One region of the Endozoicomonas sp. PH6C genome, then DNA from elsewhere that is predicted to be linked to it. Evidence: predicted binding sites of a transcription regulator. Region 1 holds the regulator's gene; each other region holds the start of a gene.
The links. The regulator PhoB, encoded in region 1, activates phosphate uptake and scavenging genes when phosphate is short. The targets are predictions, from matches to a motif close to TGTCATANNNNTGTCANA.
Positions count from the first base shown of each region.

Region 2: a site for PhoB is predicted at 4,898-4,915, ahead of ACOMG9_RS22515 (PhoX family protein). Genes of this name have one in related genera too.
Region 3: a site for PhoB is predicted at 7,338-7,355, ahead of ACOMG9_RS23435 (PstS family phosphate ABC transporter substrate-binding protein). Genes of this name have one in related genera too.

Region 1 is NZ_CP185342.1:139,978-150,785, forward strand. Features, by position in the region: gene ACOMG9_RS00520 (TetR/AcrR family transcriptional regulator) at 1-10, opposite strand, end outside; gene ACOMG9_RS00525 (chorismate--pyruvate lyase family protein) at 686-1,336, shown strand; gene ubiA (4-hydroxybenzoate octaprenyltransferase) at 1,551-2,438, shown strand; gene phoB (phosphate regulon transcriptional regulator PhoB) at 2,768-3,457, shown strand; gene phoR (phosphate regulon sensor histidine kinase PhoR) at 3,502-4,821, shown strand; gene ACOMG9_RS00545 (H-NS family histone-like protein) at 5,259-5,681, opposite strand; gene ACOMG9_RS00550 (SpoVR family protein) at 6,284-7,819, opposite strand; gene ACOMG9_RS00555 (YeaH/YhbH family protein) at 7,834-9,111, opposite strand; gene ACOMG9_RS00560 (PrkA family serine protein kinase) at 9,489-10,808, opposite strand, start outside.
Region 2 is NZ_CP185342.1:6,395,605-6,406,412, forward strand. Features, by position in the region: gene tatA (twin-arginine translocase TatA/TatE family subunit) at 1-28, shown strand, start outside; gene tatB (Sec-independent protein translocase protein TatB) at 39-332, shown strand; gene tatC (twin-arginine translocase subunit TatC) at 367-1,113, shown strand; gene ACOMG9_RS22510 (ATP-binding protein) at 1,377-2,615, shown strand; gene ACOMG9_RS22515 (PhoX family protein) at 2,746-4,800, opposite strand; gene rplI (50S ribosomal protein L9) at 5,029-5,475, opposite strand; gene ACOMG9_RS22525 (YybS family protein) at 5,507-6,379, opposite strand; gene rpsR (30S ribosomal protein S18) at 6,416-6,640, opposite strand; gene rpsF (30S ribosomal protein S6) at 6,735-7,154, opposite strand; gene ACOMG9_RS22540 (hypothetical protein) at 7,304-7,450, opposite strand; gene tamA (autotransporter assembly complex protein TamA) at 7,489-9,222, shown strand; gene tamB (autotransporter assembly complex protein TamB) at 9,219-10,808, shown strand, end outside.
Region 3 is NZ_CP185342.1:6,605,074-6,615,881, reverse strand. Features, by position in the region: gene ACOMG9_RS23455 (RING finger protein) at 1-258, shown strand, start outside; gene ACOMG9_RS23450 (RING finger protein) at 627-2,726, shown strand; gene ACOMG9_RS23445 (RING finger protein) at 2,789-4,732, shown strand; gene ACOMG9_RS23440 (Na+/H+ antiporter family protein) at 4,908-6,230, shown strand; gene ACOMG9_RS23435 (PstS family phosphate ABC transporter substrate-binding protein) at 6,289-7,254, opposite strand; gene ACOMG9_RS23430 (acyl-CoA thioesterase) at 7,668-8,069, shown strand; gene ACOMG9_RS23425 (response regulator) at 8,084-8,476, opposite strand; gene ACOMG9_RS23420 (fumarylacetoacetate hydrolase family protein) at 8,546-9,208, opposite strand; gene ACOMG9_RS23415 (DUF4404 family protein) at 9,362-9,622, shown strand; gene serA (phosphoglycerate dehydrogenase) at 9,865-10,808, shown strand, end outside.

The sequences.
Region 1 (10,808 bases):
CGACAGCCATGCGCGGATCCTGATTTATAGTTTTCGATCATCCCTTGGGGATGATTTATACCATTGGCAGGAAGCATAGAAAAGAATTCGGTCGTGTCCATTAAAGTCAGGCAGAAAGAAATTGAGGAAACCGTGACACTCCCCGCCTTGGAGGGTGTCGCAAAAACTCTGGTTGCCATGCTTTTAGGCCCTGTGGGTCCCAGCGTGGGAACGAGTTGTTGGAGTTTTGCGACACCCTCAATCGGGCGGAGGGAGATATAAGTCGGGAAGGTCGGGCCGCGTAGGTCGGGCCGCGCAGGTGAAGAGCCTTATGCTTGCGTGTTTGTGCATAGTTGGCTAAATTCACTGTCGGTCTGTCTCTATGCAGAAACTCACGATGATGAAAACCAAGCACTGTTAACAAAAAATTAAGGCAGAGCCAACTGCCCAACCGCCCTTGAAGAACCAGATGAACCCATACCTGAGTGACCCGTTAAGGCAGCGGCAAATCAAACAAAAGACCAATAAATAACCGAGGGGCACCCGGTTGCTGCTGATGGAGGCTTCTGCGTAAGTCCGGTCGTTATAGGCTGGCTGTAGCTTATGAAGTCAGAAGCCTCGCCTGACAAGGCGGGGAGTGTCAAGGTGAGCTGCCTTGTTTCCTCCCGGGGCAGTTCTGGAAAATTGGATTTGTGCAGCAGGAGTGATGGTGCCTTTTATTGATTTTTCAGGCTTATCCTGGAAGCCGAGACATTATTTGAAACAGCAGATTCCAGAGCCCTGGAGAGACTGGCTGCTGGACAGAGGTTCCCTGACTCAGCGTTTGAAACATGAGTTTGACGGCGACTTCAGGGTTCAGGTTATTCGTCACGGGACCTTTATGCCGACCTGTTCGGAGCTAAAGTTTCTCAATAACTATGAACAGTCAAAGGCTACGTCCACGTCTGGTGAGTTGGCAGGATCATTCGAAAACAGACATTGCAGCAAAATGGCTTCTATCAGGGAGGTTCTGCTGATCTGTGGTGGCCGACCCAGAGTGTTTGCACGAAGTGTATTGCCTCACAGCAGTCTTATTGGCACGAACAGAGAGCTGCTGCAACTGGGCACTAAGCCCCTGGGGGAGTTTTTATTTAATCATCCCGGTATGCGTCGGGGACCATTTGAGGTAGCGGAACTGCCGGCTCGTCAGTTTAATCCTCATCTGGTTGAAAAATACTCTGATGAAACAGCCTGGGGAAGGCGGTCGTTATTTTATTTGCACGAAAAGTCTATATCTGTTTGTGAAATCTTTTTGCCGGACCTGTCTGAACAGACAGAGAAGCACTCCAGAGTCATGTCGAAGCATCCTGAACCCTGAAGCTCTACAAGAATGATTGTTTGTCGAAGCACTTACCTCGTGAAATATAGAGATTTCCGCAGTCGGTCTGGTCATGGCCTGATTGAGAACCTGGCCTGACCTGATAAACTGGCGATGCGGGTCATGATTCAGGGCGATGAGCAATAAGAATCTCAGCGATGATAATAAAGATGCAGATAAGCAGCTAAATATTATGATGCAATTCAGAAAACCAATGGCGGTATTGGCAGGCACTGAAGTAGTTCTGCAACGATTTCCCCGTTTAAAAGATTTCTTACGGCTGGCCCGGCTGGACCGGCCTATTGGTATTTATCTGTTGTTCTGGCCTACTATGTGGGCACTCTGGGTGGCGGCAGAAGGTGTACCGAGTCTGAAGAATCTGGTGATTTTTTCGGTCGGCGTGGTTTTGATGCGCAGTGCAGGCTGCGTTATTAATGACTTTGCTGACAGGAAAGTGGACGGCCATGTTAGGAGAACACAGCATCGACCGCTGGTAACGGGTAAAATTCAGGAAAAAGAAGCGCTGATCTATTTCTCCGGTATGGTGCTTTTGTCTTTCATTCTTGTACTCTTTACCAATACTCTTACCGTCCAGCTCTCTTTTGCCGGATTATTGCTGGCCTCGGCTTACCCTTTTGCCAAAAGACACACTCATCTGCCTCAGGTGGTTTTGGGGGCTGCTTTTGGCTGGTCGATACCCATGGCTTTTGCGGCTCAGAGTGGCTCGTTGGGAAACATCGTCTGGCTGATGTTTCTGGCCAATCTCTTCTGGACAGTAGCTTACGATACTCAATACGCCATGGTGGATCGTGACGATGATCTGAAAGTAGGTATCAAGTCCACAGCCATTCTATTTGGCGAGATGGATAACCTGATTGTTGGTTGCCTGCAGGTACTTACCCTGATGACACTGGCCATGGCAGGCCATCAACTGGAGTTAGGTGCTCTCTATTATCTCTCATTGTTGGCTGTCGCAGCCCTTTTCGTTTACCAGCAATGGTTAACCCGTCGTCGTGAGCGTGAAGCCTGCTTCAAGGCGTTTCTCAGTAACCACTGGGCCGGAGCCATTGTATTTGCAGGTTTCGTGTTGAGTTATCTTTGATCTTCAATCCGGCTTAGAGCCTGGTAAGTATTGCTACTTATGGTGGCTGTAGGGATAAATGGCGAAAAGCCTTACCCTGTAAACCCTGAGGGATCTTTTTATTTTTAAGCTGCAATATCAGCCTTTAGTGTGTCATCTGCCTGTAACATTTCAAAGGTGTAATGTCCGGTGTATAGTGCGGTTGATCAAAGTAGTGAGAAACAGCCTGAGCGATAGGAAAGGTGCTGTCCTGAGACACTACCATCCTGGTATAGCCCCAATGAGCTTCAGCTGATAGATGCCAGAACGTCACCGCCGAAATCGAATCGACAGATAACAGGTAGAGATTAATGCCAGGAAAGACCATTCTGATCGTAGATGACGAAGCACCGATTCGCGAAATGGTGACCGTTGCTCTGGAAATGGCAGGGTATGACTGTCTTGAGGCAGCAGATGCCAGAGAAGCGCACTCTCTGATTGTGGATAACAAACCCGATCTGATCTTGTTGGACTGGATGTTACCAGATGTCTCTGGAATTGAACTGGCCCGTCGTCTGAAGCGCAATGAGCTGACCTCTGAAATACCCATTGTTATGTTGACGGCCAAAGGTGAAGAAGACCACAAAATCCAGGGACTTGAAACCGGTGCCGATGACTACATCACCAAGCCTTTTTCTCCCCGCGAGCTGGCTGCTCGTTTAAAAGCGGTTCTCCGTCGTACAGGCGGATTTGATAACCAGTCTCCCATTGTCATCAAGGGATTGGAGCTGGACCCTGTCAGCCACAGAGTCTCTATTGATGGCTCACCTGCTGAAATAGGACCTACCGAGTACCGTTTGCTGCAGTTTTTCCTGACGCACCAGGAGCGTGCCTATACCCGTGGGCAGTTACTGGATCAGGTCTGGGGTGGCAACGTTTATGTGGAAGAGCGAACCGTTGATGTACACATTCGACGCTTGCGTAAGGCCTTAGGTGATAACTACGAAGCCTTTGTGCAAACGGTTCGTGGTACTGGATATCGTTTCTCAACGAGGGTGTAAACCTTTTATGCTCAGTGCTCAGCAGTTATCTGGCCGGGAGTAATATGACAACAATTTCAAAAACCCATTTGCTGAGCCGCATGATCGCCTACGTGATTGTCGGGTTTTCCCTGGGCTGGTTGTTTGGAGAGCCTTTTTTAGGACTCTGTGTGGTCATGGGAGGTTATTTTGTCTGGAGCTTCCGTCAGCTTTTCAAGCTGCTGGACTGGCTGAATGACCCCAAGGCCAGGAGCAAAGAGCCTCCTGAGAGTAAAGGGTTCTGGGGGCAAATTTTTGATGGTATCTATCGATTGCAAAAACAGCACAGTCGTTCCCGGCAAAAGCTGGCCGGAGTGATTGAACGTGTTCAGGAATCAACTGCTGCGCTGAACGACGGTGTTGTAATGATAGATAATCAGGGCAACCTGGAATGGTGGAATCCCGCCGCTGGAACTTTGATAGGGCTTAAGACGCCTGACGATCAGGGGCAGTTGATTACCAATCTGCTACGTGATCCAAGGTTTGCCGACTACTTTGAGCAGGGTGGTTATCAAAAAGCTCTTGAGATCCCCTCGCCAATCAACCCGGATCATCAACTGCAATTTAATATAACGGTTTATGGCAAAGGCAATCGTCTCATGACCGTTAGAGATGTCACGCGCTTGAATCAGCTGGAAGTCATGAGAAAAGACTTTGTTGCCAATGTCTCCCATGAACTGAGAACACCACTGACGGTTGTGTCTGGATACATCGAAACCATGCTGGACAGTCTGGGCCCGGATTCAGGTCTGCCCCCTGTTTGGGAAAAAGCACTGAACAGGATGCAGGAGCAGTCGCTGAGAATGCAGAATCTGGTGGCAGACCTGCTGTTGCTGTCCAAACTGGAGTCGGCTGAAGCTCAGGCAGACGAGAATGGGGTTCATGTTAAAACCCTGCTCAGCAGTATCGTTGAAGACGGATGTGCACTCAGTGGTGAAAGCCAGCATCAGATTTCTCTGGATTGTCCTGAAGATGTCTTTTTGGCAGGCAGCAGTAATGAGTTGCGCAGTGCCTTCTCGAATCTGGTCTTTAATGCCGTGCGCTATACACCCCAGGGTGGGAAAATACTTGTGCGCTGGTGGCAGGACGGGGAAGGCGGACATATGATGGTAGAAGACAATGGTGTCGGTATTGATCCAATGCATATTCCGAGGTTGACTGAGCGCTTTTACCGGATTGATAAAAGTCGTAGCCAGAATACCGGGGGAACGGGGCTTGGCCTGGCTATCGTCAAGCACGTCATGCTGAGACACGGAGGCAAACTCACGATCAGCAGTCACCCTGGAAAAGGCAGCCGCTTTATTTGCTACTTTCCGGAAAAATGCCTTGAGTTGGAACACTCATGAAAGCAGAAAAGGGCCGGTGGCACCTTTTCTGCTTTTAGGACTACCATCAAAAAATGAATAATCTTTTCATGGTTTCATCATTCGCGAACAGTCTGTTGTACAGACTGATCCTGACTATCTTTACTCTGAAACGCTAATCCCCGGGAGCTGGCAGGGTGGTGGATTTTAACCATCCTGCAAAGACCGGGCTTGCGTATTTGTATTTTCTTTACTAGTTTGTAACTGTCTCTTGAACACCTGCTGTGGGGTGCACTGCGGGCTGTTGGTCAGAGTGTTGATGAGAGTGGTCCCACCTGAGCACTCTGTAATGGGATCCCCAACTGATTACTTCGAGTCAGAGGGGGAGGTTTTTCAAAGAATGATACTTTGATCCATTGGTGTCTTTATTCAAGAAGTTGCAGACCGGGCATGAACCCGAAATACTGACGAAGGTAGACTTACTCTTCGCCAACGACGCATTCCAGACGTTTTTTGCCGGTGCGGTCCAGGTAGCTTTGGAAGTCACGCGGCAAGCGCCCTGTGGTAGAACCATCCCATTGGACAGTGTCGCCGGCTTCTGTCTGGTACTCAAAAGTAAACCTTTGGACATTACGACGACGTTTTTGAGTCGCTATTTCCAGATGGTCCAAGTCTTCCATTGAAATGCCGCGTTCGGCCATGATCTGCTTAACGGCTTCAATGTTTTCGAGTTTGGCTTGACGCTCTTCGTCAATCTTATTGCGGGCTTCAACTTTCTCCTGCATTACGTCCTGCATTCTGGAGATGATACGCTCAAGATCTTCGACATGAACATCTTTAAACAAAGAGCGGATACGAGTTTTACTGCTCAGGCGGTGATGAATTTCTTCAAAAACGTTCATTCAGGAACTCCCAATTCAGACTAATTCGACCGGGTATTAATGGTTATCAATGACGGAGGTAACTATTTATACAGGAAGCTTTAAATTGATGGAAGCATTTAATGTGCTTTTATGGACTATTTAAATAGATTTAATAACGCTTTATGTGATGGTAGGAATAATTTTGTGCAATACATAAACGGTTATGAGTCATCAAGACATGCATATGAATTGAATTGCTTTGAGTGGGTATTGCTTGTTTTTAAAAAAACAGCCATTCAGCCGTGCATCTGACTCTTTGAAAATATCGTTAATAGGCATCAAGCTTCTGGTTATCACCGTAGTCAGTATTTTTTGCATTGAACGAAAGGGCTGGTTCTTTCTGTCGTGGCAGCGGGGATTCGGTTTTAAGTGGATAGGATATGTGGGGCCAGAAGCCTGCCGGACTTAAGGCCGTCCCAAGCAGCTACTGCTCCTGCATCCATGCAGTCGTGAGGTTGCAATAGCAACCCTTGCTGCGGGGTGACCCGGACGGAGGCTTAAGTCCGGGAGATTCTCGGATGGCTTTTTAATTCTTATTAGTTTTCAATATAAAAAGACCCTCGTCTTTCAATCAGATCTTTTTAGTGAGACTTCCCGGAATCTTTTTTATCCGGGCACTGATAGCTTTTGCTTACCTTGTTATCAATGGTCACCGACTCCAGTTTGACATCAAATTGCCAGAGCCGGTGTACGTGCCTGAGTAATTCCTCTGTACTTTTATCCAGTGGACGTCCCTGGTGCTGGTAATGTCTGAGAGTCAGGGTTCGATCGCCACGCACATCCACATCAAAGACCTGGATATTGGGCTCCCGGTTGCCAAGATTGTATTGAGCAGCCAGCGACTCCCTTACTTCTTTGTATCCGGTGCTGTTATGAATCGCATCGACTTCCAGGTAGGACTTGCTTTCGTCATCCAGAACCGAGAAGAGTCTGAGTTCTCTCATCACCTTGGGAGACAGGAATTGCAGAATAAAGCTTTCATCCTTGAAGTTTTTCATCGCAAAATGCACGGTTTCCAGCCAGTCACTGTCGGCAATGTCCGGGAACCAGTGTCTGTCTTCATCGGTAGGATTTTCACAGATTCTGCGAATATCCTGAAACATGCTGAAGCCCAGTGTGTAGGGGTTGATGCCGCTGTAGTGCGGGCTGTCAAAGGGAGGCTGGTATACGACACTTGAGTGAGAGTGCAGAAATTCCAGCATAAAGCCATCGGTGACTTTTCCTTCATCATAAAGCTCATGGAGAAGATGGTAGTGCCAGAAGCAGGCCCAGCCTTCGTTCATCACCTGGGTTTGACGTTGAGGGTAATAGTATTGGGATACTTTCCTGACTATTCGCAGCAGTTCACGCTGCCAGGTTTCCAGCAGTGGCGCATTCTTTTCCAGAAAGTAGAGAATATTCTCTTCCGGGTCTTTAGGAAAGCGTTCAACTTTTTTCTCTTCTTTGTCTTCCGTCTTTGGAATAGTGCTCCAGATGTCGTTCAGGGTTCTCTGAATATACTCTGCTCTTTCCTGCTGGCGCTCTTTTTCCTGTTCTGCTGAAAGTGGTCTCGGGCGCTTGTAACGATTAACACCCTGGTTCATCAGGGCATGGGCAGCGTCCAGAACCTCTTCAACCGCTTCAACGCCATATTTTTCTTCGCACTCAGCAACATAACGCTTGGCAAACATCAGGTAGTCAATAATGGATTCGGCATCGGTCCAGGTCTGGAACAGATAGTTACCTTTAAAGAATGAGTTATGACCATAACTGGCATGGGCCAGTACCAGAGCCTGCATGGTCATGGTGTTTTCTTCCATGAGATAAGCAATGCAGGGGTTGGAGTTGATCACAATTTCATAAGCCAGCCCCATGCGGCCGCGCTGATAATTCTGTTGGGTATGGAGAAACTGTTTGCCAAAGCTCCAGTGACTGTACATTAATGGCATGCCTGTAGAAGAGTAGGCATCCATCATCTGTTCGGCACTGATGACCTCAATCTGGTTCGGGTAAGTGTCGAGCCGGAACTTGTCTGCCAGCCGCGCCAACTCACGGTCGTATTCCTGAATGAGATCAAAGGTCCATTCTGAACCCGTGGAGATGGGTTCTCTCTCTTTAATATCTGTAACCTCACTCATGGCGGATGCCTCACTTATACGGTTTCTTTTTTCTCAAACAGACGACGGAACACCGGATAAATGTCATTCGGTGTTTTGATCTGTTGCATGGCAAACTGATCGGCGAACTGTTCAGCTATGCTTTCGTATTCACGCCACAGGTTCTGGTGAGCCCGGTCGGTGATTTCGACGTAGGAAAAGTATTGAACCTTAGACATGATCTGCTCGGTCAGAATTTTCGAACAGACGCTGGAATCTCCTTCCCAGTTATCACCATCGGAAGCCTGGGCGACGTAAATGTTCCAGTCCACCGGGCTGTAGCGTTTGTTGATGATGTCACTGGTCATTTCCAGAGCACTGGAGACAATGGTTCCGCCGGTTTCTCTGGAATAAAAGAAATCATCCTCATCAACTTCTTTTGCGGCAGTGTGGTGCCGAATGAAGACCACTTCGATCTGTTTGTAATTACGTTGCAGGAACAAATAAAGCAGGATGAAAAAGCGCTTGGCCATGTCTTTGATTTCCTGTGTCATGGAACCGGAGACATCCATGACACAAAACATTACGGCCTTGTTACTGGGGCTGGGAACTTTAATCAGGTTGTTGTACTTGAGATCAAAGTCATCAATAAAGGGCAGCTTTTTCAACTTGCCATTGAGCTCTTTAATCTTCTCGCGAAGTTCTTCTACAAGTTGAGAATCGGTTTCCTCCGGACTGACTTCCAGCTCACGAAGCTGCCGTCTTAATGCCCTTACTTCCTTTCGGGCACCGCCACCGAGGGCAATTCTTCGAGCGTGGGCTGATCTCAGGGAGCGAACAATGTTCAATCGATCAGGAGAGCCTTCGCTGGTGTAACCGGCGTGCTTCATTTTGAATTCAGTGGCATCCTGAAGCTGCTTTCGAACCAGGTTTGGCAGCTCAAGGTCATCAAACATGTGATTCAGAAATTCTTCATGGTTGATCTGGAAGCTGAACTCGTCCATGCCTTCGCCGGAGTTACCGGCTTTGCCCCGGCCTGAACCCTGCCCGGAACCACCGGATGGTCGTTTAATTCTGTCGCCGGAAACAAACTCTTTATTACCAGGATGAACCTGTTTGTAGCGGCCACCCTGACCATGCTGAAAGTGGGGTTCAGAGAGATCTTTAGTGGGAATGGTAACCTGACTGCCAGATTCCACATCCGTAATGGAGCGTTTGTTAACCGCTTCAGAAACCGCTTTTTTAATGTGCTTTCGGTATCTGTCCAGAAAACGCTGCCGATTGACAGTACTCTTGTTTTTCCCGTTCAGACGTCGATCAATAATAATGCTCATCAGCACGCTCCCTGTCTGTTATGACACAGAACATTTCATGATTTCCATGTCGCCAGTTTTGAACTGCCTGTTCAAAACCTTGTTATTCCAATCCCTGCTTGCCATGATTTTTTTCGCTTACCGCTTTTTTTGCTCATGGTTTTAGTAGTTATCGGAATAGGGTGACATCTTTCCACCGTTTTTGTGTATTTTGGCTCCGAAAGCTATTTTCTGACGTTCGTCAGTCACTTTCGAAGCGGTCTCGAAATTATTTTTTGATCACTTTTTCACCTGCCCATGGTCGTTGGTCGGACCTGTAAATGATCAAAGAATAATTCCATTAAGTACCTGGTTAGGTACTTAAAAAGGGCCTGCGACGCTGTCGCAGGCCTCAGCTCTTACTGTGACTTTCTCACCCTGATGTACCATTCAGCCAGCAGTCTCACCTGTTTCTCGGTATAGCCTCTCTCGACCATGCGCTTCACAAACTCGTTGTGTTTGCGCTGGTCTTCATTGCTGCTTTTGGCATTGAATGAAATGACCGGCAGAAGGTCTTCAGTATTGGAGAACATTTTCTTCTCAATCACGGTGCGCATTTTCTCGTAGCTGGACCAGCTTGGGTTTTTACCCTGATTGTTGGCCCTGGCTCTGAGTACAAAGTTCACCACTTCATTACGGAAGTCTTTCGGATTGGCGATACTGGCGGCCTTCTCAATCTTCTCCAGCTCTTCATTGATTGAAGCCCGGTCGAGTATGTCTCCGGTTTCCGGATCACGGTATTCCTGATCCTGAATCCAGAAGTCAGCGTAGGTGATGTAACGGTCGAAGATATTCTGTCCGTACTCAGAGTATGATTCGAGGTAAGCAGTCTGAATTTCCTTGCCCAGAAACTCAATGTACTTCGGCGCCAGAAATTCCTTCACATAACGCAGGTAGCGTTCATGGATTTCTTTCGGGAATTGCTGCTGTTCTATTTGCTGCTCCAATACGTACAGCATATGAACCGGGTTTGCCGCCACTTCGGTGGGATCGAAGTTGAAGACCTTGGAAAGAATCTTGAAAGCAAAACGGGTTGAAAGCCCTTCCATACCTTCATCCACTCCTGCAGCATCTTTGTACTCCTGCAGCGGCTTGGCATTAGGGTCGGTGTCTTTAAGGTTTTCACCGTCGTAGACTCGCATCTTCGAGTAAACGTTGGAGTTTTCAGGTTCTTTAACTCGAGACAGAACCGAGAACTGGGCCAGCATCTTCAGGGTATCGGGTGCGCAGGGCGCTTCTCTCAGAGAGCTGCTGGAGAGCAGTTTCTCATAAATCAGAATCTCTTCTTTCACCCTTGTGCAGTAGGGCACTTTGACAATATTAACCCGGTCAATAAAGGCTTCGTTGGTTTTATTGTTCTTGAAGGTTTGCCATTCTGATTCGTTGGAGTGAGCCAGGATCACACCGTTGAAAGGAATCGCGCCCATCCCTTCGGTACTGTTGTAATTCCCCTCCTGAGTGGCAGTCAATAATGGGTGGAGAACTTTGATAGGAGCCTTGAACATCTCCACAAATTCCATCAGACCCTGGTTGGCGCGGCAGAGTGCTCCGGAGAAGCTGTAAGCATCCGGATCATCCTGAGAGTATTCTTCCAGCTGACGGATATCCACTTTACCCACCAGACTGGAAATGTCCTGGTTGTTTTCATCGCCGGGTTCGGTCTTGGCGATGGCCACCTG
Region 2 (10,808 bases), 910 kb from region 1:
CAGGGAACTGAGTCATAACAAAGCCTGAGGACTTCAGCGTGTTTGATATTGGCTTTGCCGAACTGCTGGTTATCTCAGTGCTCGCCCTGGTGATTCTGGGGCCTGAGCGCTTGCCTTACGCGATAAAAACCAGTCTGCAGTGGATCAACTATCTGCGCAGCAGCGCCAGCACTATAAGAGAAACGGTCAATAGAGAGCTAAAGGTCGATGAGATCAAGCAGGATCTTCAGCTGGAGGAGCTGAATCAACAGGTTCGATCTCTAAAACAGGAAGCAACCGTAGCTACTGAAAACCTCTCCAAACCATCCGATTCCAAAATAAAGGCAGCCTGAACACTGCCTCTATTTGATGCCTGCCGAGACATTTATGAAGACTGAAACCCCAACGGTTCAATCGGAACAACCCCTGATTCAGCATCTGCTTGAGTTACGTACTCGTGTGCTGAAAAGTATGGTGATTACCCTGCTGTTCTTTGTCGGGCTGTTTTACTTTTCCAATGACATTTACGAGCTGGTTTCCGAGCCTCTGCGCCTGCTAATGCCCGAAGGCACCAGTATGATAGCCACCGATGTAGCCTCCCCTTTCTTTGCTCCGTTTAAACTCAGTCTTGTGCTCTCCCTGTTTATGGCCATTCCCTTTATTCTCCATCAGGTCTGGGGATTTATTGCTCCCGGCCTGTACAAGAATGAAAAGCATCTGGCCATTCCATTACTCATAACCAGCGTCATACTCTTTTATACCGGTGTCGCTTTTGCCTATTTTGTGGTGTTCCCACTGATCTTTGGTTTCTTTACCACGACCGGGCCTGAAACGGTCACCATGATGACCGACATCAGCAGCTACCTGAACTTTATTCTTAAACTGTTTTTTGCCTTCGGGCTGGCCTTCGAAATCCCTGTCGCAACGCTGTTACTGATCTGGTCTGGCATGAGCACCGTTGAATCCCTCTCCAGGAAACGTCCTTATATCGTGGTGGGCTGTTTTGTGATCGGTATGCTTCTGACACCACCCGACGTTATCTCCCAGAGCCTGCTGGCTGGACCTATGTGGATGTTGTTTGAACTTGGACTTTTGTTTGCCAGGATGACGCCTTTTATGAAAAAGTCTTCTTGAGAACGACCCTGCGCCAAGGTCCGTATTTATCGGGAAAGCCTGGCAAGATTTAAAGCGATAGCAGGCCATTTTCGGCCTGCAAAAAGCCATATACTTAAGCTACCAAAAGACCGATATAACTACTTGTTTTTAATATATAAAAAAGTAGAAAAAGAAATAAACCGACATTTGGCCGGAAGCTAAATAGGCAATTAGACGCTTTATAAACCGTCAAATAGACGCTAGAGTAATAGACAATTAGCCGAAACTTGAAACACCTTCTGATGCCAAATTTCCCACGCTACTTACAACCAAAAATAGAAGAGGCCTTGCAGGATACTCCTGTAGTCTGCCTGCTCGGGGCTCGTCAGGTGGGCAAATCAACTCTTTGTCGGAAGCTTTACTCTGAGCGAGTTTACCTGACCTTTGATGATGCTTCTGTATTGCAAGCCGCCAAAGACGACCCAGCTGGATTTGTACAGAACCTGCCTGAATACGTGACATTGGATGAAGTCCAACGGGTTCCAGAGCTGCTCTTTGCCATCAAGGCTGAAGTTGATCGCAATCGCAAACCTGGCCGCTTTCTGCTGACAGGCTCAGCCAACTTGATGTTATTGCCCAGAGTCAAAGAATCGCTTGCTGGGCGTATTGAAATTTTGCATCTGCATCCACTGACAGAAGCGGAAAAAGAATCAACTCCTCCCGTCTTTTTACAACGACTCTTCACACAAGCCCTGTCTGCCTCTATCAAAGGTGAGCAAAAAGAAATTCATGGTATCGCTGAACGGGTTTGTCGGGGCGGCTTTCCTGAGCCCAACACCCGCACACCCCATCGTGCAGGACAATGGTTTAATCAGTATCTTCAGACCATTATTCAAAATGATATTCGGGATATTGCCAACATCCGTGACGAAGATGAAATGCTGAAGCTGGCTGAGCTGCTATCTCTTCGTACTGGCAATCTGCTCAATACCAGTAGTATCGCCACTGACCTGAAAATACGACGCGAGACCACCGATAAATACATCGGTATTCTGGAACACCTGTTTCTCTTCTACCGTTTGCCAGCATGGCATAATAATGCTGCCAAACGCCTGATAAAAGCACCTAAAATTCATATCGCAGACAGTGGGTTGGCAAGCAGGCTGAATCGACTGAAAGCTGAAGAATGGCAGCACTATTCGACCCCCTTCGGTCCCATTCTGGAGAGTTTTGTAATACAGCAGATAAGAGCTCTGACCGAATGGCTGGATGACCCTGTCCACCTCAGTTATTACCGGGATAAAGATCAGGTGGAGGTAGACCTGGTCATCGAACACAATCGTGATATCTACGGTATAGAAATTAAAAAAGCTATCAGTATTCAGGAAAAAGACGGAGAAGGCTTAAGGCGACTTGCTGACCAGGCCGACAAACACTTTAAAGGTGGCGTATTGATTTATTGTGGTAACAATGCACTGCCACTCAAGACAAAAAACTGCATGGCGGTGCCACTGGATTGGCTCTGGCGCAATGATATATAAGTACCTGATCAGCTGGTTTTGTTCCGCCACCAGCCAATGGAAAACGACATAACAAAATGTTTTTCACAAAAAAAAGCCGATGAGCATTCCAATCATCGGCTTTGTCAAATTGGCAGTCAGGTGACGGCTATTAAACCCCCACTTCACCACCACCGTCTTTCATAACAACCACCGTGGCAGAACGCGCCCTGTTCGCACCACTTTCATCCTTTGCATCGGTTGACCCGGCGGCAGGCCAGTTCGATGGATGCTGAATATTCAGGAAGAAGCTCTGGTGATCCGGTGTAAACGCCAGACCAGTCACCTCACAACCATTTGGCCCGACAAAGAAACGCTTCAGTTGCTCCTGGTTGTCGGCGTTAACGGCTAACAAGTCCTCAGTACTAGTACTGCTTAGCTCAGATGGAATAATGGCCAGCATCTGGTCATTGGTGTTTTCATTGACACCACCGTCTGTCTGAATCCACAACAAACCACGGTCATCAAAGGCCAGACCATCCGGGCTGCCAAATTCATTGGCTTCATTCAATCCAGAGAGATTCACCAGGGCACTTTCAGATGCAAAAGAGCCGAACAGGAAGAACTCCCAGGTAAACTGGCTTGGATCAGCCCCTTCATTCCAGCGAATAATATGGCCATACTCATTTCCTTCACGAGGGTTGGCCACGTTGGTGTCGGTATCAGAATTGCCGTCCTGGTTATCACGATCAGTGTTGTTTGTCAGTGTCACATAAACAGAGCCGGTTTTCGGATCTACCGCAGTCCATTCGGGGCGGTCCATGGGGGTAGCGCCTACCAGATCAGCTGCACCCGGCGTGTTCAGGATAATTTCAGCCTGAGTCGTGAATCCTGAGATATCACCTAACCTTCCACCGTCTTTAGTGGTGGCATCGGGAGTCAGGGGCAACCACACACCCTGACCTTCCTCATCAAAGCGAGCGGCATACAAAGTACCTTCATCCATGTACTTTGCACCGGTGGCGAGACGATCTTCAGAGTCAGCATCTGCCGCGTCCCAGAGCTCTTTGGAAACAAACTTGTAGATGTACTCAAACCGGCTGTCATGGCCAGAATAGAAAACAACGGGCTGACCTTCTTCCAGTTTGCCAAATGAGCAGTCTTCGTGACGGAAGCGACCCAGAGCCGTCCGTTTAATCGCTTTAGCCTGTGGATTATAGGGGTCTATTTCTACAATGTATCCGTGACCATTAGCTTCGTTACGGAAATCCTCAGTCTCATCTCCGGAGCCCGGAGTTACATCAAAACGGGCAAACTCGCCGGTTTCGTTTTCGTCAGAAGATAGAACAGTATCCCAATCATAACGGGTCCCCCTGGAACTGATACCCAGACGTAATTGTTCTTCAGTCCAGTTAGACGGGTCATCGGAACGGGTAAAATAGCCAGGCCAGTTTTCTTCACAGGTCAGATAAGTCCCCCAGGGAGTGTGACCATTACCACAGTTATTGTTGGTGCCCCGGGCAAGGGCTTTATTCCCTTTTTCATCCGTGTATTTGGTAATCAGCAGATCACTGTCTGCCACCGGCCCGGTCAGATCCATTTCAGAGCCTGCAGTGTAACGCTTGTTGTAGTTGCTGTTTTTAACCACATCCCAGACGCCATCAGTCAGTTTGATGTGAACCACTGAAACACCATGAGCGTTAATTTCTTTGCGAACTTCCTCAGCAGGACGTACACCATTATTGTCAGTTGCCCCATTCGGATGCAGTCGCGTCTGATCAATAAACTCATGGTTTATACACAACAGACCTTCAGTACTGCTGCCTTCAAGGGGGAAGAAATGCATCCCATCATGCATCATGCCAGTAGCATTCGCCTGATCGGTGGAACTGTTGGTGCCATCATCTTTCCACTCTGCCGCTAAATCATTCAGTGGCGTTCCCCACGGCGCCAGAACCTGAGCGGAGTAGCCAGCAGGTACAGACACAGCATCGGTCTTGGAGCCGGAAATAGAGTCAAAGCCAAGAGAGAGCTCTGATGAAAAAACATCGTCAGAGTCGTCATCGTTACAGCCCGTTAAACCAAAGCTGGCCAGTGCACTAAATGCTGCCAGCGCACCCCCACGTTTCAGAACACCGCGGCGGGAGAGTTCTTTTTCCAGCACTGCCGAGATCGGCCTGTTATCACTGGAGTTATACACCGTCGGATCAAAAGTATATTTGCTCATGTAATATCTACTCGTTCAAGCCAGCTTTATTTGTTGTGTAATATCCTCTAAAGCAGGCTCATTAAACGACACAAGAATTACAGTGAAATGTATTTAAGATGACAGATTTAAAACAATCTTTTGACTGAAATGACGGCGAATGAAGAGGCAGGACAAAAGGCACATAAAAAAATACCCGTGGACCTAAGCCCACGGGTATTTTTCTATCAGGCGTGGTTACAACCGAACTTATTCAGCTTCAACGAATACCTTGATAGTCGCTGCAACGTCGGTGTGCAGCTGGATGGCGATGTCGTATTCGCCAGTAGCGCGAATGGGACCTTCGCCCATGCGAATTTCGCTCTTGGCTACTTCAACGCCAGCACCAGTGATGGCTTCAGCCAGATCACGTGAGCCGATAGAACCGAACAGCTTGCCTTCGTCGCCCGCTTTGGCGGTCAGGGTCAGTTCGATTTCAGCCATTTCAGCTGCGCGCTTTTGGGCAGCAGCCAGCTTTTCGTTAGCAGCCTTTTCCAGCTCGGCGCGACGAGCTTCAAAAGCTTCAACATTTTCCTTGGTAGCAGGCACAGCCTTGCTGAAAGGAATCAGAAAGTTACGACCGTAACCGGCTTTAACGGTTACCTTGTCGCCCAGGTTGCCAAGGTTGGCAACTCTCTCAAGCAGGATAACGTCCATCGCTAGCCTCTTACCTTATACCTAGTGCCTGTCAGCCCTGAATCTGCTTACTCACGCGGTTGCGAAAATCAAACAGACTGTCAAGACAAGCAGTCAAAACAATAACCGGGTATGCCAGTTGCGTAAGGGTGATCAACAGCATATACAGTCCAATCAACCAGAAGCTGCCCCGTTGACGCAGTTTTACCAGCCCATGGACCAGCGCCAGACCTGCAATAAACAGTGGCAACGATGCGATGGGTACCAGGGCAGTCATCACAGGTGACAGTGCCGACCCCATCAAAGTGATGGTCAGTAGACCTACCCCGACAGCTGCGGGTAACCGCACCTTGCGGAATTCTTCACCGAATCCTCCGGGGTTATAGAGATCGGCCTGCCAGGAGCGCGCCAGCATCAAAGCCAGGACACAAAACAGTATGTGCACCCAGGCCAGAGCACCCGCTACGCCGTACTCCAGGACCTGTCTCAGACGTTCACCCGGTTGCAGAGCCTCTAGACTGCTACTGCCCTGGAGACTCTTTTTCAGAAACTCCATCACAGTGCCAGCCATGACGCTGATCATCTGCGGTGATATCTGGTACATGGCAAAAGCCACGAGGCCTCCCAGCGGCACAACAGCCAACAGGGTTTTCGGCCATGAGACAGTCTGGCGCAGGACGCAAGCCAGCAACGCTGTGGTTGCCAACCCGATCAATACGCTGTACTGACCAAAGGCGGCCCAGGCTATTCCGGGTAACAAAGCCCAAATCAGGACTTTCAGTCCGTGGTCAATGCCGCGACGCAGTATCACCAGAGATACAATAGCCGCACTCAACCAGAAAAGCATGGGAATACAGGCAAATATGACCGCCAGAAACAAGGAATGTTTCGGGCTTTTCATTGCCAGTTCCGCCAGTTTACGCATCAAGCAATACCTTCAGTTCCAGAGTTTGCCGACTGATCAGTGACGATCAGTATATGGCAGCAGTGCGATGTAACGCGCACGCTTGATAGCTGTCGCCAGCTGACGCTGATAACGGGCTTTGGTACCGGTGATACGGCTTGGTACAATCTTGCCAGTTTCAGAAACATAAGCTTTCAGGGTGTTCAGATCTTTGTAATCAATCTCTTTCACGCCCTCAGCGGTGAAACGGCAGAACTTTCTGCGGCGGAAAAAACGTGCCATTGCAACGTCTCCTTGAATTCAACAAATGGTGATGTTCTTAATCCTGCCAGCCTGGGCTGAAACAGCCTTGAGCTAAAGCAGTATCAAGGACGACTTACTCGGCAGCTTCTTCAGCAGCTTCCGGAGCTTCAGCAGCTTCTTCACGACGCTCTTCACGACGATCTTCACGACGATCGTCACGGCGTTCACGTTTCTCTTCAGCCTGCATCATGATGGATGGCTCGGAAACGGCCTCATCACGACGGATCACCATGTTACGGATAACTGCGTCGTTATAACGGAAGTTATCTGTCAGTTCGTCCAGGATCTCATTGCTGCACTCGATATTCATCAGAACGTAGTGAGCCTTGTGGATCTTGTTGATTGGATAAGCCAGCTGACGACGGCCCCAATCTTCAAGACGGTGTACCTGACCGCCGTTTTCGCTGATAGCGCGTGTATAACGCTCTATCATGCCTGGTACTTGCTCGCTCTGGTCAGGATGTACCAGAAAAACAATCTCGTAATGACGCATTATTTGCTCCTTACGGGTTAAACAGCCTCCCACACTGAGTGAAACACAGGTTCCATTCACAGAGCAGTAAGGCAAGGAGATGGATCGGAGATGACAGTCACCTGAAAGATGCCTGCACACCACGCCCAGCTTACAAAGAGCGGAGGATTTTAGAGAAGTGTGACCATGGTTGCAAGAATTATAAACCGATGGCGGCCGACGTTAAAACGCATGAGAATCCGGGAATCTACTGCCTGACGCTGCTTTTTATTGAGATAGATCGACAGACCTTCTACGATATCGGTCAGTCCCGCCACTTTCTCTCAACAACTTTACTCTCAACAAATGGTCGCCAGTGGGTAAACTGAATAAATTTCTATCGATTATCGTACTTTTGCTTTCAGCCCTTCCTTCTGTTTGCCAGGCCCGATCCCATCTGACCTATGAGATTAAGGGTCTGGAAGACGGGCTGAAGCGGAATGCCGAACGCTTTCTGCAAACTTTGCCTGCTATTGAGCCCGGAGAATTGCCTGGCTATCAAAGCAGTATTCTTGAGGCCGTTCAGAAATCTCTGCAAGCCCTGGGCTATTTCAACCCAACCATTTCCATGAAGATGGATGGCAAAGATACTGACCAGCTCAAGATTCATGTTGATCCGGGACAACCCGTACTTATCCGCACCATCAAAATAGAACTGAAAGGAGAGGCCCGAAAAAACCGGTCGTTCAAGAGGATCGTCAAACGCTCCCCCCTTAAAAAAGGTACTGTCTTCAATAGCGGAGAATATGAAGAACTTAAAACGGAGCTTAACACCCAGGCCCAGTCTCTCGGTTTTTTCGACGCTCAGATGCAAACCCACAGAGTCAAAGTTTATCCACAAGAAAATGCGGCGGATGTCGAACTGGTTTTTGACTCTGGCAGGCGTTACCGCTTTGGGAACATTGTTTATAGAGAAATCCCTGAAAATACCCAAGCCCTGATCGAGAAAATGTTGACCTTCAAGCCCGGCTCAAACTATCAATCGGTTCAGCTGGGCAACCTGAACAAAGAGCTGGCCTCAACAGGCTATTTCCAGCAAATCGATATCCTCCCCATGCGGGATAAAACCGAAGACTACCATGTCCCTGTTTATATCGGTGTCATTCCCAAGAGGTATCATGAGATTGAAACCGGTGTCGGTTATTCTACTGACGAAGGCCCCAGGCTTTCTTTGACCTGGGATATCCCCATGATCAATGACAAAGGGCACAGCCTGACCAATGAGGCTCTGCTCTCAGCCCCAAGAGCCGAACTGACTTCCAGCTATAAAATCCCCTACGGCAACCCATTAACTGAATTCTATGACCTTCAGGTGGGTTATCAATATAAGCGACAGGAAGACACCATCAGTAACCTTGGATCGACGTCCATCCATAAATGGAAAAAAAACCCACATGGCTGGGACCGAGACCTGTTTTTAAGAATTCAATACGAAAGCTACAAACAGGGCCTTCAGAGTGGCGAAAGCTTTCTGGTCATCCCGGGCATTTCCATGACCCGACGCCACGCCAGAGGCGGGAAGCTCGACCCCCGGAGCGGCTACCTGATCATGTCCACGGCAGAATTTTCGGATAAGCTCTTTGCCTCTGATCAGAACTTTGTGAAGCTATGGGGCCGTACTAAAGGTTTAACAACACTGGCAGAAAAACACCGTTTCATTGGTAGAATTGAACAAGGTGCTATCTGGATAAACGACGTCAGCAAAATACCCCCTTCTATTCGTTTCTTCACTGGAGGTGACCAGACGGTAAGAGGCTATGACTATGAAAGCATTGCCCCCAAAGACGACAACGATAAATTGACGGGGGCAAAATATATGACTGCGCTCGGTGTGGAATACAATTACCAGTTTCTGGAACACTGGCGAGCCGCTGTTTTTGTTGACTACGGGACTGCCACCAATGACTACAGGGACGACTGGAAAACCGGAGTCGGCTTCGGCATCCGCTGGATAACCCCACTGGGCGCGCTGAGATTGGATCTGGCCTTCGCTGTCAGTGAACCTGGCACCCCTTATAGACTGCACTTTTCTATGGGGCCAGAAATATGAAGACGGCTCTGGGTATCTTAACCTCTCTTGTCACTCTCCTCTGCCTGATGCTGTTTTTGCTGCTGACTCATACCGGCAACCTCTGGCTGTGGAACCTGGCTCGCTCACAATTACCTGAACTTCACGGTGAATTGGTTCAGGGATCAATTTCCAACGGCCTTGTCTTCCAGAATCCAGGCTGGGTGGATCAGGATATGGCGTTCACAGCTAACCGACTCTCTTTGCAGTGGCAACCACAAATGCTGCTCGAAGGAAGACTGGTCATTGATGAACTGGGACTGGAAAATCTTTTAATTAAACTACCAGCGCCTGATAAAGCACAAACACCTGCCAGCGACGGACTGATATTGCCAGAGATAGAGCTACCTCTGCCCATCACTGTCAAAAAGCTGACTCTGGATAAAGGCACTTATGAACAGGGTGAGATTAAGGAAGAAGTCAGTAATATACTTTTGTCGTCTGATGCCCGGCAATCGCAAATCAATATCCAAGAGTTCAAGGTTGAACATGCTTTGGGCAAAGCCAGCCTGCACGGGAAAATAACACTGAGCGGCGATTATCCACTGTCAGCAACCGTTGAAATTCAACCAGCCTCCTTCGATAAAAAGCTCCAACCAGAAAATCTGAAGGCCAGCCTTCAAGGTTCTCTGGCCGACTATCAACTGGATGCCAGCGCCACGGCCAAATCCAATGTCCTGGCCACTTCCGGGACTCATAAAGAAATCCGGGTAAAGGTCTTACTCCAGGCACGGGGAGACCTTGAGCATATTGCGATCCATCGTCTCAATCTCTCAACCCCTGAAGGTGATGCAGATCTTTCAGGCCGACTGAACTGGACAAAGGGGATTGCCTGGAATGGGAAGGTGAATCTCAACAGTCTGAACACAGCCAGCCTCTTACCTCAGTATCCTGCGAGACTGGATGGCGTTATGAAAAGCCGTTTTAATCTGGACGGTAAAATCTGGCACCTGGTGATTTCTGAAATGGATATCACCGGAGAACTCAGGGACAAACCCGTCTCGCTCTCCGGCACACTGGACATCAATCATCTTTTTAACTGGAAGGTAGATCACCTCAATGCCAAAGTCGGTGAAAACCAGTTAAACGCTCATGGTCTTATTGATAAACAATGGGACATAGAAGCAGAACTCAATGCTTCAAAACTGGCAGAACTTTATCCCGGCCTTAAGGGTGAGGTGAAAGGTTTAATCCATGTATCCGGGAGCAAAAAGCAACCCAGATTGAACTTTCAACTGGACAGCTCTTCAGTTCGTTATCTGGACACAGTCGTCAAAGACCTCTCGGCAAAAGGTCAAATTGTAAAGAAAGAACAGATTCTGGGGCAGGCTCGCATCAGCATAGAGGCACTGAAACAGGGCACACACACGCTTAACCAGATCTTGCTTGAAGCCAGAGGCAATGAAAAACAACATCAGGTTCGGCTCTCAACCCAGGGTAAAGAGCTCAAGAGCATCATCACCCTGGCTGGCAGCTACCACAACGAACAATGGCAGGGACAGCTCACCCGCAGTGACCTGAACACAGAATTCGGAGATTGGTCACTGAAAAAGCCTGTTGATATCAAA
Region 3 (10,808 bases), 700 kb from region 1:
AGAAGTGCACAAGGAAGCGATGATCCGGCCATTGCTGAGCAGGCACGGGCACTTGAGCCAGCCGTTAATTTTTACTCCGTGCAGAACCTGGTGTCACGAATGCAGAGAGGATTAAGGATTAGCTGGCCTGAAGATGATAATAGTGTCTATTTAAAGTTGAGTAGTGCAGGAAAATGCACTGATCCGGCCATTGCTCAGCAGGCGAGGGCACTTAAACCATTAGTTGATCAATATAAGAGTAAGTCGTCAGGGAATTGATTCCAGGCTGCTTTTTCAGCGGGACCTCTCTGCTTCAATATCTCAGGCAGGTGTGCCCGCACTATGAGCTACACTCAGGCTCCGACTGAAGAAAAGCGAAAGTTTGTGTGCGACTTAAAACCATTTTCTTTTGTAAGTTCTTGATCTCTCTGGCAGTCATTGGATTTGCTGCTGACAACTCTCAAGGACTTCTGCTCGTCGTCGTAAATGGGACGTCTGATCAAGAGGCTTATCTGATATCCGATTTTGTCTACTTTGTGCCTGAAGGCGCTCTGCTCTTGCCCTCACCAGTAAGGTCAACTGATGACGTTAAAGGCTCATTTCTCCAGCAGCCCGTTTTACTCTTGTCATCTCTGTGGCAGTGGCTAATGTCTTCGGAGATTGTTCCTGAGATAAGAGAGAAAAATAGCACAGGCTTTGCACTGCCAGAATGGCCCACATCAACCCTTGAACCCACCTTGCGATTATCAGGAGGTGGATTTCCACCCGACCCACCACCTCCACCATTTATGCCGGGCCTTCCTGGCAAGGGATTGTTTAATAGGCCTGACTGGCAGCTTGACTACCTGTCAGCTGTGTTGATGATCGGGCAGTGGTTGAAACAATGGTTTTATGATGGATATCGCAGCACTACCGGTCAATCCGGACAATTCGTCAGTGACAAAGATTTATCTGCGGCTTTGGCAGGGATTACACAGAAGAGGGCGTTCAACAGGTCGTTATTCAGTCAGGTGCCGTTAGATGTCTCGGAACTGCTTGCTCAACAATCGGGGAAAGGTTTGTCTGGTCACAGGCAGGTGCATCAGCCAGAAACAGTTATGTTGTATCCCGTTTTTATGCTGCCTCAATCTGATTCGAATGACTTTGAAGAAGCGCAGGGGGTTGAATATGTTGGGGAAACTTGCGGAGCATGCCGGAATAACTTTGAAGAATCTGACGACCTGGTGAAAACGTCATGTTTGCATTTGTTCCATATGGACTGCCTGAAACGGTCGCTAACAAAAGAAATTAACATGAAAGGCTACCATTTCTGTCCATATTGTCTCCAGGATCAGAGTGCTCTGGGTGACTTTCTGATCCAAAAAGGAATGCAAGAGGTGGCTCATATTGTGACGGAAATGCTTTTAGAAAGAGGGGCCTGGCCTGAAAATGACAGGTATATCTATGAAAGGCTGATCCGTGCAGGAGCCAGCAATGATCCGGCCATCGCTGAGCAGATAAGGGCACTTTGGCCATTAGTTAATTTTTACTCTGTGCGGCATCTGGTGTCACAGGTGCAGGCAGAGAGAGCGACCTGGCCTGAAAATGATGGGCATATCTTTTTAGAGATGAGAATTGCAGAAGGTATCGATGATCCAGACATTGCTGAGCAGGCGCGGGTACTTTGGCCGTTAGTTTGTTTGTTCTCCCTGCAACATCTGACGACACAAATACAAGCGGGGAGAAGGGCCTGGCCTGACGATGACCGTCCTATCTATCTACGGTTGAGAATGGCACTGGACAGCAATGATCCGGCCATTGTTGAGCGGGCCCGGGCACTTAAGCCAACAATTTTTTTGTACACCGTGCAGCATCTGGTGTCACAAATGCAGGCAGGAACAGGGGTCTGGCCAGACGAAGAGGATGAGCATGCTGTCTTCGAAATGCTGAATGTTGCCTTATTTGGTACTGATGACCATTTCTTGGCAGGCCTGAGTGTTGGGTTAAATCTTGGGTTATATGGTACTGATGGAACCATCGCTGAAGCATGGAGGGATGGTGATAACCTGGCCACTTTTGAGCAGGCAAGTGCACTTTATCCATTGGTGAATTTGTACTCTGCGCAGCATCTGATGTCACAAGTGCAGGCTGGGAAAAGGAGTTGGCCTGGAGACCGGAGTGAGTTCATGGGGTCGTTGAGTAGATTAGTAAATAGCCCTGATCCGGCCATTGCTGAGCAGGCACGGGCTATTTATTCATTAGCTAATTTGTACGCTTTACAATATCAGGTGTCACAAATGCGGGCAGGGAGAGAGACCTGGCCCGATAATGACTGGCGTATCCATGAAAATTTGAGGATTGCAAAAGCTAGCAATGATCTGGCTGTTGCTGAGCAGGCAGAAGCACTTGAGCCATTGGTTAATTTTTACTCTGTCAGGAATCTGTTGTCACTGAATCAGGCATGGGGAGATATCTGGCCTAATGACGACATTGATATCTATACAAAGTTGAGAAGTGCACAAGGAAGCGATGATCCGGCCATTGCTGAGCAGGCACGGGCACTTGAGCCAGCCGTTAATTTTTACTCCGTGCAGAACCTGGTGTCACGAATGCAGAAAGGATTGAGGGTTAGTTGGCCTGAAGATGATAATAATGTCTATTTAAGGTTGAGTAGCGCAGAAAAATGCACTGATCCGAACATCGCTCAGCAGGCACGGGCACTTAAACCATTAGTTGATCAATATAAGAGTAAGTCGTCAGGGAATTGATTCCAGGCTGCTTTTTCAGCGGGACCTCTCTGCTTCAATATTCAGGCAGGTGTGTCCGCACAATGAGCTACAATCAGGCTTCCACTGAACAAATGCGGAAGTTTGTGTGTGACTTAAAGCCGTTTTCATTCATATGTACACTCTTGATCTTTCTGGCGACCATTGCAGTCGCTTTTGGGGTGCCGATAGCTGAGGCTTCGTTTAACTGTTATTTTCTGAATCGCGATATTTATATTCCCGCAACGGAACAGGGAAGCTTTGTATGTATCAGCCCTGAATGGCAAGTAGACAGAACCGCCAGTAAGGAGAGTGACCGGGCAACAGATAGCAACCAAGTAAAGCAGGCAGAAGGGCAATGGTTTGATCAGCCCTCACCGGTCTGGTCAATTGATGACGGTAAAGGTTCATTTCTCCAGCAGCCTGGTTCTCTCCTGTCAGCTCTGTGGCAGTGGCTGATGTCTTTAGAGAATGTTTTTGAGAAGAGAGAGAAAAATAGCACGGGTTTTGCTCTGCCTGAATGGCCCACATCAACACCTGAATCCGCCTTGCGATTATCAGGAGGCGGATTTCCACCTGACCCACCACCCCCTCCTCTATTTATACCGGGCATTTCCGGCAGGGGATTGTTTAAAATGCCCGACTGGCAGTTTGACTACCTGTCAGTGCTGCTCGGGATCGGCCAGCGGCTGAAACAATGGCTTTATAATGGATATCCGACCACTTCCGGTCAATCCAGACCATTCGTCAGTGACAAAGATTTATCTGCGGCTTTGGCAGGTATTACACAGAAGATGGCATTCAACAGGTCGTTATTCAGACGGGTGCCGTTAGATGCCTCGGAACTGCTTGCTGAACTATCGGGGAAAGATTTGTCTGGTCATGGGCAGATGCATCAGCCAGAAACAGTTATGTTGTATCCGGTATTTATGCTGCCTCAATCTGATTCGAATGATTTTGAAGAAGCGCAGGGGGTTGAATATGTTGGGGAAACTTGCAGCGTATGCCTTCTTAATTTAGAACAATCTGACGACGTGATGAAAACGTCATGTTTGCATTTGTTCCATCTGGAATGCCTGAAACGGTGGCTGACAGGAGAAGTTAACATGGAAGGGAATCGTTTCTGCCCATATTGTCGGCATGATCAGAGCGCTTTGGGTAATTTTCTGATACTGAAAGAGATACAGAAAGAACTGCAAGAGGTGATTCATATTGTGATGGGTATGCTACTAGGGAGAGGGACCTGGCCTAAAAATGACCATAGTATCTTCGTAACGTTGAATGCTGCGCTACTTTGTAATGATTCAGCCATTGTAGAGCAGGCGCGGGCAATTTTTCCATTAGCAAAATTGTACTCTGCGCAGCATCTGGTTTTGCAAGTGCGGGCAGGGAAAAGAACCTGGCCCGCAGATGAGGGTTTTATCCATCTAGGGTCGTTGAGAATGCTGGTAAATATCCCTGATCCGGCCATTGCAAAGCAGGCGCGGGCAATTTATCCATTAGCTAATTTGTACGCTGTACAGCATCAGGTATCTCAAGTGCAGGCAGGGGATGATACCTGGCCTGATAATGACAGTTATATCCGTACACGGTTGGGTATTGCGAGGGATTGTAATGATCTGGTCATTGCTGAGCAGGCAGAAGCACTTGAGCCATTGGTTAATTTTTACTCTGTGCGGCATCTGTTGGCACAAGTGCAGGCGGGGAGAGAGACCTGGCCTGATAATGACAGATATATCTATACAAGGTTGAGTAGTGCACAGCGAAGCAATGATCGGGACCTTGCTGAGCGGGCACGAGCCATTGAGCCAACCGTTCATTTGTTCTCTGTGCAGCATCTGGTATTACAAATGCAGACAGGAAGAAGAACCTGCTGGCCTGAAGATGACAATAATGTCTATGTAAGGTTGAGCAATGCAGAAGATAGCGGTGATCCGACCATTGCTCAGCAGGCACGGGCACTCAGGCCATTAGTTGATCAATATAAGAGCAACTCGCCAGAGAATTGATTCCAGCCTGCGTTTTCAGGGATATTTCTTCACTTTATAGTTATTTGGCCTGCTAATTCTCTATTTGCGCGAAAAATAAACCAATTAACTACAATCTGGTAATGCCGCTATTGTCCATGCTTCACTATAGATAGCCGCTGGCCGTTATAACGATAAAATACAATTTGGAATTAATATGAACGCAGTGATTCTGGCGGTTGCTTTCATGCTCGCGTTGAGCTTGTTGCGCGTTAATGTGGTTCTGGCACTGTTTGTGGGGGCTCTGGCCGGGGGAGTGATCGGTGGTCTGGATATCTTCCAGACTCTGGAGGCATTCTCCAGAGGTTTGGGCGGTGGCGTAGGCATTGCTATCAGTTACGCCATGCTGGGTGCTTTTGCTGTGGCCATCGCCCGCTCCGGCATACCTGAGTGGATGGCTGGAAAGATCATCCGCAAAGTAAAGAACAGCAACAACTCGCACAATAATGTGAAGCTAAAGTACAGCCTGTTTCTGGCGCTTGTGTTGATGGCTTTTTCTTCCCAGAACCTGATACCTATCCACATAGCCTTTATTCCCATACTGATTCCTCCCTTGTTATCGGTATTCAGTGCTATGGCGATTGATCGTCGTCAGGTGGTCTGTCTTCTTACCTTTGGCCTTACCGCGACCTATATGATTTTTCCTGTAGGCTTTGGCAATGTCTATCTGAATCAGATTCTTGGTGGCAATCTTCAGGAGAATGGGCTGGATATTGAACTGAGCCAGATGCCGCTGGCGATGGCGATTCCCGTTTTGGGTATGTTCCTGGGGTTGTTGCTGGCTGTTTTTTTCAGTTACCGAAAGTCCAGAACCTATCGTGTAGAAGAGACCATTTTGATTCATGAACAAGATATTCAGTTAAGCAAGCCTGCCATTATTACCTCTGTCATAGCCATTGTTCTGGTGCTGGTGAGTCAATTGACAACCGGGTCCATGGTTCTCGCTGCTGCACTGGGCTTTATTACCATGGTCATTGGGCGAGTCGTCTGCTGGCGGGAAGCAGATGAGGTATTCAATGAGGGTCTGCGCATGATGGCAGCTTTTGGCTTCATCATGATCTCGGCCGCAGGTTTTGCGGAAGTGCTCCGCTCAACAGGTGATATTCCAGAGCTGGTGAGTCAGGTACAGATGTTTGTGGGAGGCAGTCAGGCTCTTGCGGCCATTCTTATGCTTCTGGTCGGGTTACTGATCACTATGGGTATTGGCTCTTCGTTCTCTACGGTTCCGATTATTGCCACCCTTTATGTGCCACTGGGCATGGAACTTGGATTTACGCCACTGGCGATAGCCTGTCTTGTGGGAGTCGCAGGAGCATTAGGTGATGCAGGCTCCCCGGTTTCAGAATCTACCATTGGTCCCACTGCCGGCTTGAACGTGGATGGTCAGCACGACCACATCCGGGATTCGGTGATTCCCACCTTTTTACACTTCAATATTCCGATGATTATTTTTGGCTGGATTGCCGCCATGATTCTTTGAGTACCCGCCATAAAAACGGGGCCAGATGGCCCCGTGTGGATCACTCATGAATCTGTGATTACAGATCGAGTTCAGACAGATACTTTTCAACCACCTTGGCAGGCAGAGGGATGTAACCGTCTTTAACGACGACTTCCTGACCCTGCTGAGACAGTACCATCTTCAGGAATTCGCCTTCCAGAGGGGACAACTTCTTGTTGGGCTGCTTGTTAACGTACACGTACAGGAAACGAGACAGTGGATAAGAGTTGTTGACAGCGTTAGCGGGCGTTGCCTCAACGAATGGCTGACCGGCTTTCTTGGCCAGAGGTACAGTACGTACGCTGGAAGTCTGGTAACCGATGCCGGAGTAGCCGATGCCGTTTACAGAAGCACTGACAGACTGAACCACAGAAGCAGAACCAGGCTGTTCATTTACGTTGTTACGGAAATCACCTTTGCAGAGGGCTTTCTTCTTGAAGTAACCGTAGGTGCCGGATACAGAGTTACGGCCGTACAGCTGGATTGAGCGGTTTTTCCAGGCTCCGTCCAGACCGGCAGCACCCCAGGTACTGATGTCTTTGTCGTCACCACACTTGCGGGTGGAGGAGAAAATAGCGTCCACTTGAGCCATGGTCAGACCCTTGATTGGGTTGTCCTTGTTGACGAAAACAGCCAGAGCGTCAATGGCAACCGGAACAGCAGTGGGCTTGTAGCCATGCTTCTTCTCAAAAGCTTCCAGTTCCTTGTCTTTCATCTTGCGGCTCATGGGGCCGATGTTGGACGTTCCTTCCGTCAGAGCGGGTGGTGCAGTAGAAGAACCGGCAGCCTGAATCTGTACGTTCACATTAGGATATTCACGCTTGAAATCTTCTGCCCACAGAGTCATCAGGTTAGCCAGAGTGTCAGAGCCGACACTGGACAGATTGCCTGATACACCACTGGCTTTCTTATAAGTGGGGATCTCAGCGTCAATCTGACTGGCAGAGGCAGCCTGGATTCCGGTCGCAAGGGCAATTGTTGTTATTAGAGCTTTAAGCTTCATTCGTATCTCTCCTAAAGGGATTTTTTAGCCTCTCTTATACAGCTACAGGCATTTGTTTACTGGCAAGAACTATAAGATGAAAATGTGACAGTTATATGAACGACAGTGAAGCTTTATATTCGCAATAGTCATAATGTAAAATCACTGACTTTAATTCCAACTTGATTGTAGATTACTGATGAAATGCCAAGACAGGTACGAGCCCGGCTTGCAAAGCATGCCTCCTGTGCCAGTTTCTATTCGCTGAGTGTTTTAGCTACAACGCTAACTGAGAAGAGAAGTAAAATACCTTTAGCTGGAAAAGCTTCACGATCAGGAAGATCCCGGGCGCAAGAAACAACTGACATTATATATAAGGATTTTCAGAGTCGGTTGCGCCAAAAAAATAAAAACATCAAGTGCTAGAGAACAATATGGAACTGAACAATGATCTTGCTCCCGGACCTCAGGGAGAACTGACGCTGAAAGTGCTGGCAGACTACCAATCTGTTAATACGACAGGCGATGTCTTTGGTGGCTGGGTGGCCATGCAGATTGATCAGGCTGGCGCAATCATGGCCAGAAAGATTGCCACAGGACGTGTTGTCACCGTTAGTATCGGCAGTATGAGTTTTATGCGCTCAGTTAAAATGGGTGATATTCTTGCGCTGTTCACCCGGGTGACAGAGGTCGGCAAAACGTCAATTCGGGTGGTCGTTGAAGCCTGGGTGGAAGATAAACGCGGTCGCGCCAAGCTGACTGAAGCCAATATGGTTTTTGTAGCCATTGATACACAGGGCAGAACGTCTCGAATCCAGAGCGCCAAAAGCCCTTAGGATTTGAGGCAGTTTCAGTCTTGGTTCCAAAGAACCAGCTTTTCTGATAAAGATGCAAGTGAAACAGGTTTGTCCAGAAAATCGTCCATACCGGCAGACTTACAGGCAATCTTATCCGATTCCGAGGTGTTGGCTGTGAAAGCGATAACCGGTATTCCGGCATAGTGTTGCCCGGAGGCTCTGATTTTTTCAGTGGCTTCCAGACCACCCATGATGGGCATCATGCAATCCATGAGAATCAGGTTGAAGGCCTCTGAAGTCTCAAGAATGTCCAGTGCTTCCTGACCATTCTGGGCCACTTTGCAGCTGCAGCCCAATTTTTCAAGCAGCTTTTTGACCACCATCTGGTTTACCTGGCTATCTTCCACCACCAGAATATGGAGGCTGTAGGTTTCCCTGACTGACACTGGCTTTCCTTTGCCTGTGGCCTGATTTCTCTACAGTCAATATCTGAAGAAGTGCCGGGTTCTTTAGGATCAGATGCAGGATGTTGCCAGACTAAAGCGGTCAGTAATAGCTAATTCAAGCCGATCTCCCTGCTTCAGAGGACCAACGCCGGCCGGAGTGCCAGTGAGGACAATATCGCCGGGTTCCAGTGTGAAGTGACGGCTTATGTAGCTGATCAGCCCCGGAATTGAGGTCAGCATATGGGCTGAAGTGTCTTCCTGACGTGTCTGCCCATTAATTTTAAGGCTGAAGTGAATGTTATTGAGATCGGGCAGGTGCTCTTTGGCAATAAACCCTGAAACGGGGCAGCTGCCATCAAAGGCTTTGGCCACTTCCCATGGCAGTCCTTTTTCTTTTAGCCGGGACTGAACATCCCGGAGTGTCAGATCCAATGCCAGCCCTATTGCCTTGATGGCATCAATGCTCTCATTCTCGCTGGCATTCTGGAGTCGGGTGTCCATCAGAATTGCTATTTCTGTTTCGTGGTGAACTTCACCGCGATCGACGGGAATGGCAAAGGGTATTTCCAGAGCTGTCAGTGATGTTGAAGGTTTGATAAACAACACGGGATCCTCGGGCAGCGGATTGTTCAACTCCCGAATGTGCTCGGCATAATTTCGGCCGACACACACCACTTTGCCGGCCGGCAGATCAATGCGGTCGCCACTTAGCCAGTGATGCCTGTACTTCATAGGGCGTCCTTCTTGCTTGTTTGTTCTTGTGTTTTTATTTTGCTCATGGCCTGGCACATCGCTAGTATTTATCAGCCGGGTACGACTGCTGAAGCTATCATTCACAGTACAAATATTGTGTTTTCCAGATTAACCTGATCACAGGAGCACGTCATGTCTGAAGAACTCCACCTGAATATCCAGAATCTGCATGACCTGCTTGAAGGACAGCCTGTGGACGAATGTACTGCAGGGGCTCTCAAGCAAATTACCGATGAACTGCAGCTGGCTCTGGCTCAGGCAGAGGGCGATATTCCTCTGCAGGACTACAACGAACAGCTCGAGCAGGAAGCGATCAAGTTTTCCGAACAACATCCTGCATTGTCTCAGGCTATCAGACAGATTCTGACTACGCTATCAAGCATAGGTGTCTGAAACAGAAAACACATAATAACTGCTCTGCACGCGAGGTTTAAGTCCTGTAGTGGTGATTGGACAAGGAACATCTGATTCATACACTCAAGGTAAGGGCTTTTCTCTTTTTTATGCTATTATCCACACCCCGGTCGGTTCTGAAACCAGATGACTCGGGTTGTATTCAGCCATTGACAGTATTTCCCACTCGATTTGGCTGAAGTACTTTTCAAGGTAGATTAAAAGACATCCGAGCTATTGTTATGCCCTCTATTTCCCTGGACAAGAGTAAGATTCGATTCCTTCTTCTGGAGGGGGTTCATCAGTCTGCTGTGGAAGTGCTTGAAGCTTCCGGCTACACCAATATTGATTATGTTTCCAAGTCCTTACCAGACGATGAGCTGAAGCAGCGGATTTCCGAAGCGCACTTTGTAGGCATTCGATCCCGAACCCAGCTGAGTGAAGACGTCTTTGCTGCAGCCCAGAAGCTGATCGCTGTTGGTTGTTTCTGCATCGGTACCAACCAGGTAGAGCTGGATGCTGCTACGTCACGGGGAATCCCGGTCTTTAATGCACCTTATTCCAACACTCGCTCTGTTGCTGAGCTGGTTCTGGCTGAGGCCATTCTTCTGTTGCGGGGTGTGCCTGAAAAGAATGCCGTTGCTCACCGGGGTGGCTGGCAGAAGAGTGCCGCCAATTCCTATGAAATTCGCGGTAAAAAGCTGGGTATTATTGGCTACGGCAGTATCGGAAGCCAACTAAGTGTTTTGGCTGAATCTATGGGCATGGACGTTTATTACTACGATGTGGTGACCAAGCTCTCCATCGGTAATGCCAGTCAGGTCGGCAGTCTCAATGATCTGCTGTCCATGTCTGATGTTGTCAGCCTGCACGTTCCTGAAACACCCGCCACTCAATGGATGTTTGGCGAAGAGCAGTTTGCGGCTATGAAGGAAGGCAGTATTCTGATCAATGCTTCTCGCGGAACTGTTGTCGACATTCAGTCCCTGGCTTCGGCGATTGAAACGGGCAAGTTGCTGGGGGCTGCAATCGATGTTTTCCCGGAAGAACCACGTTCTAACAGTGATGAGTTTGTCAGCCCTCTGCGTGGACTGGATAACGTCATTTTGACACCTCACGTGGGTGGCAGTACTCAGGAAGCGCAGGAAAATATTGGTCGTGAAGTCTCCGAGAAGTTTGTTATGTA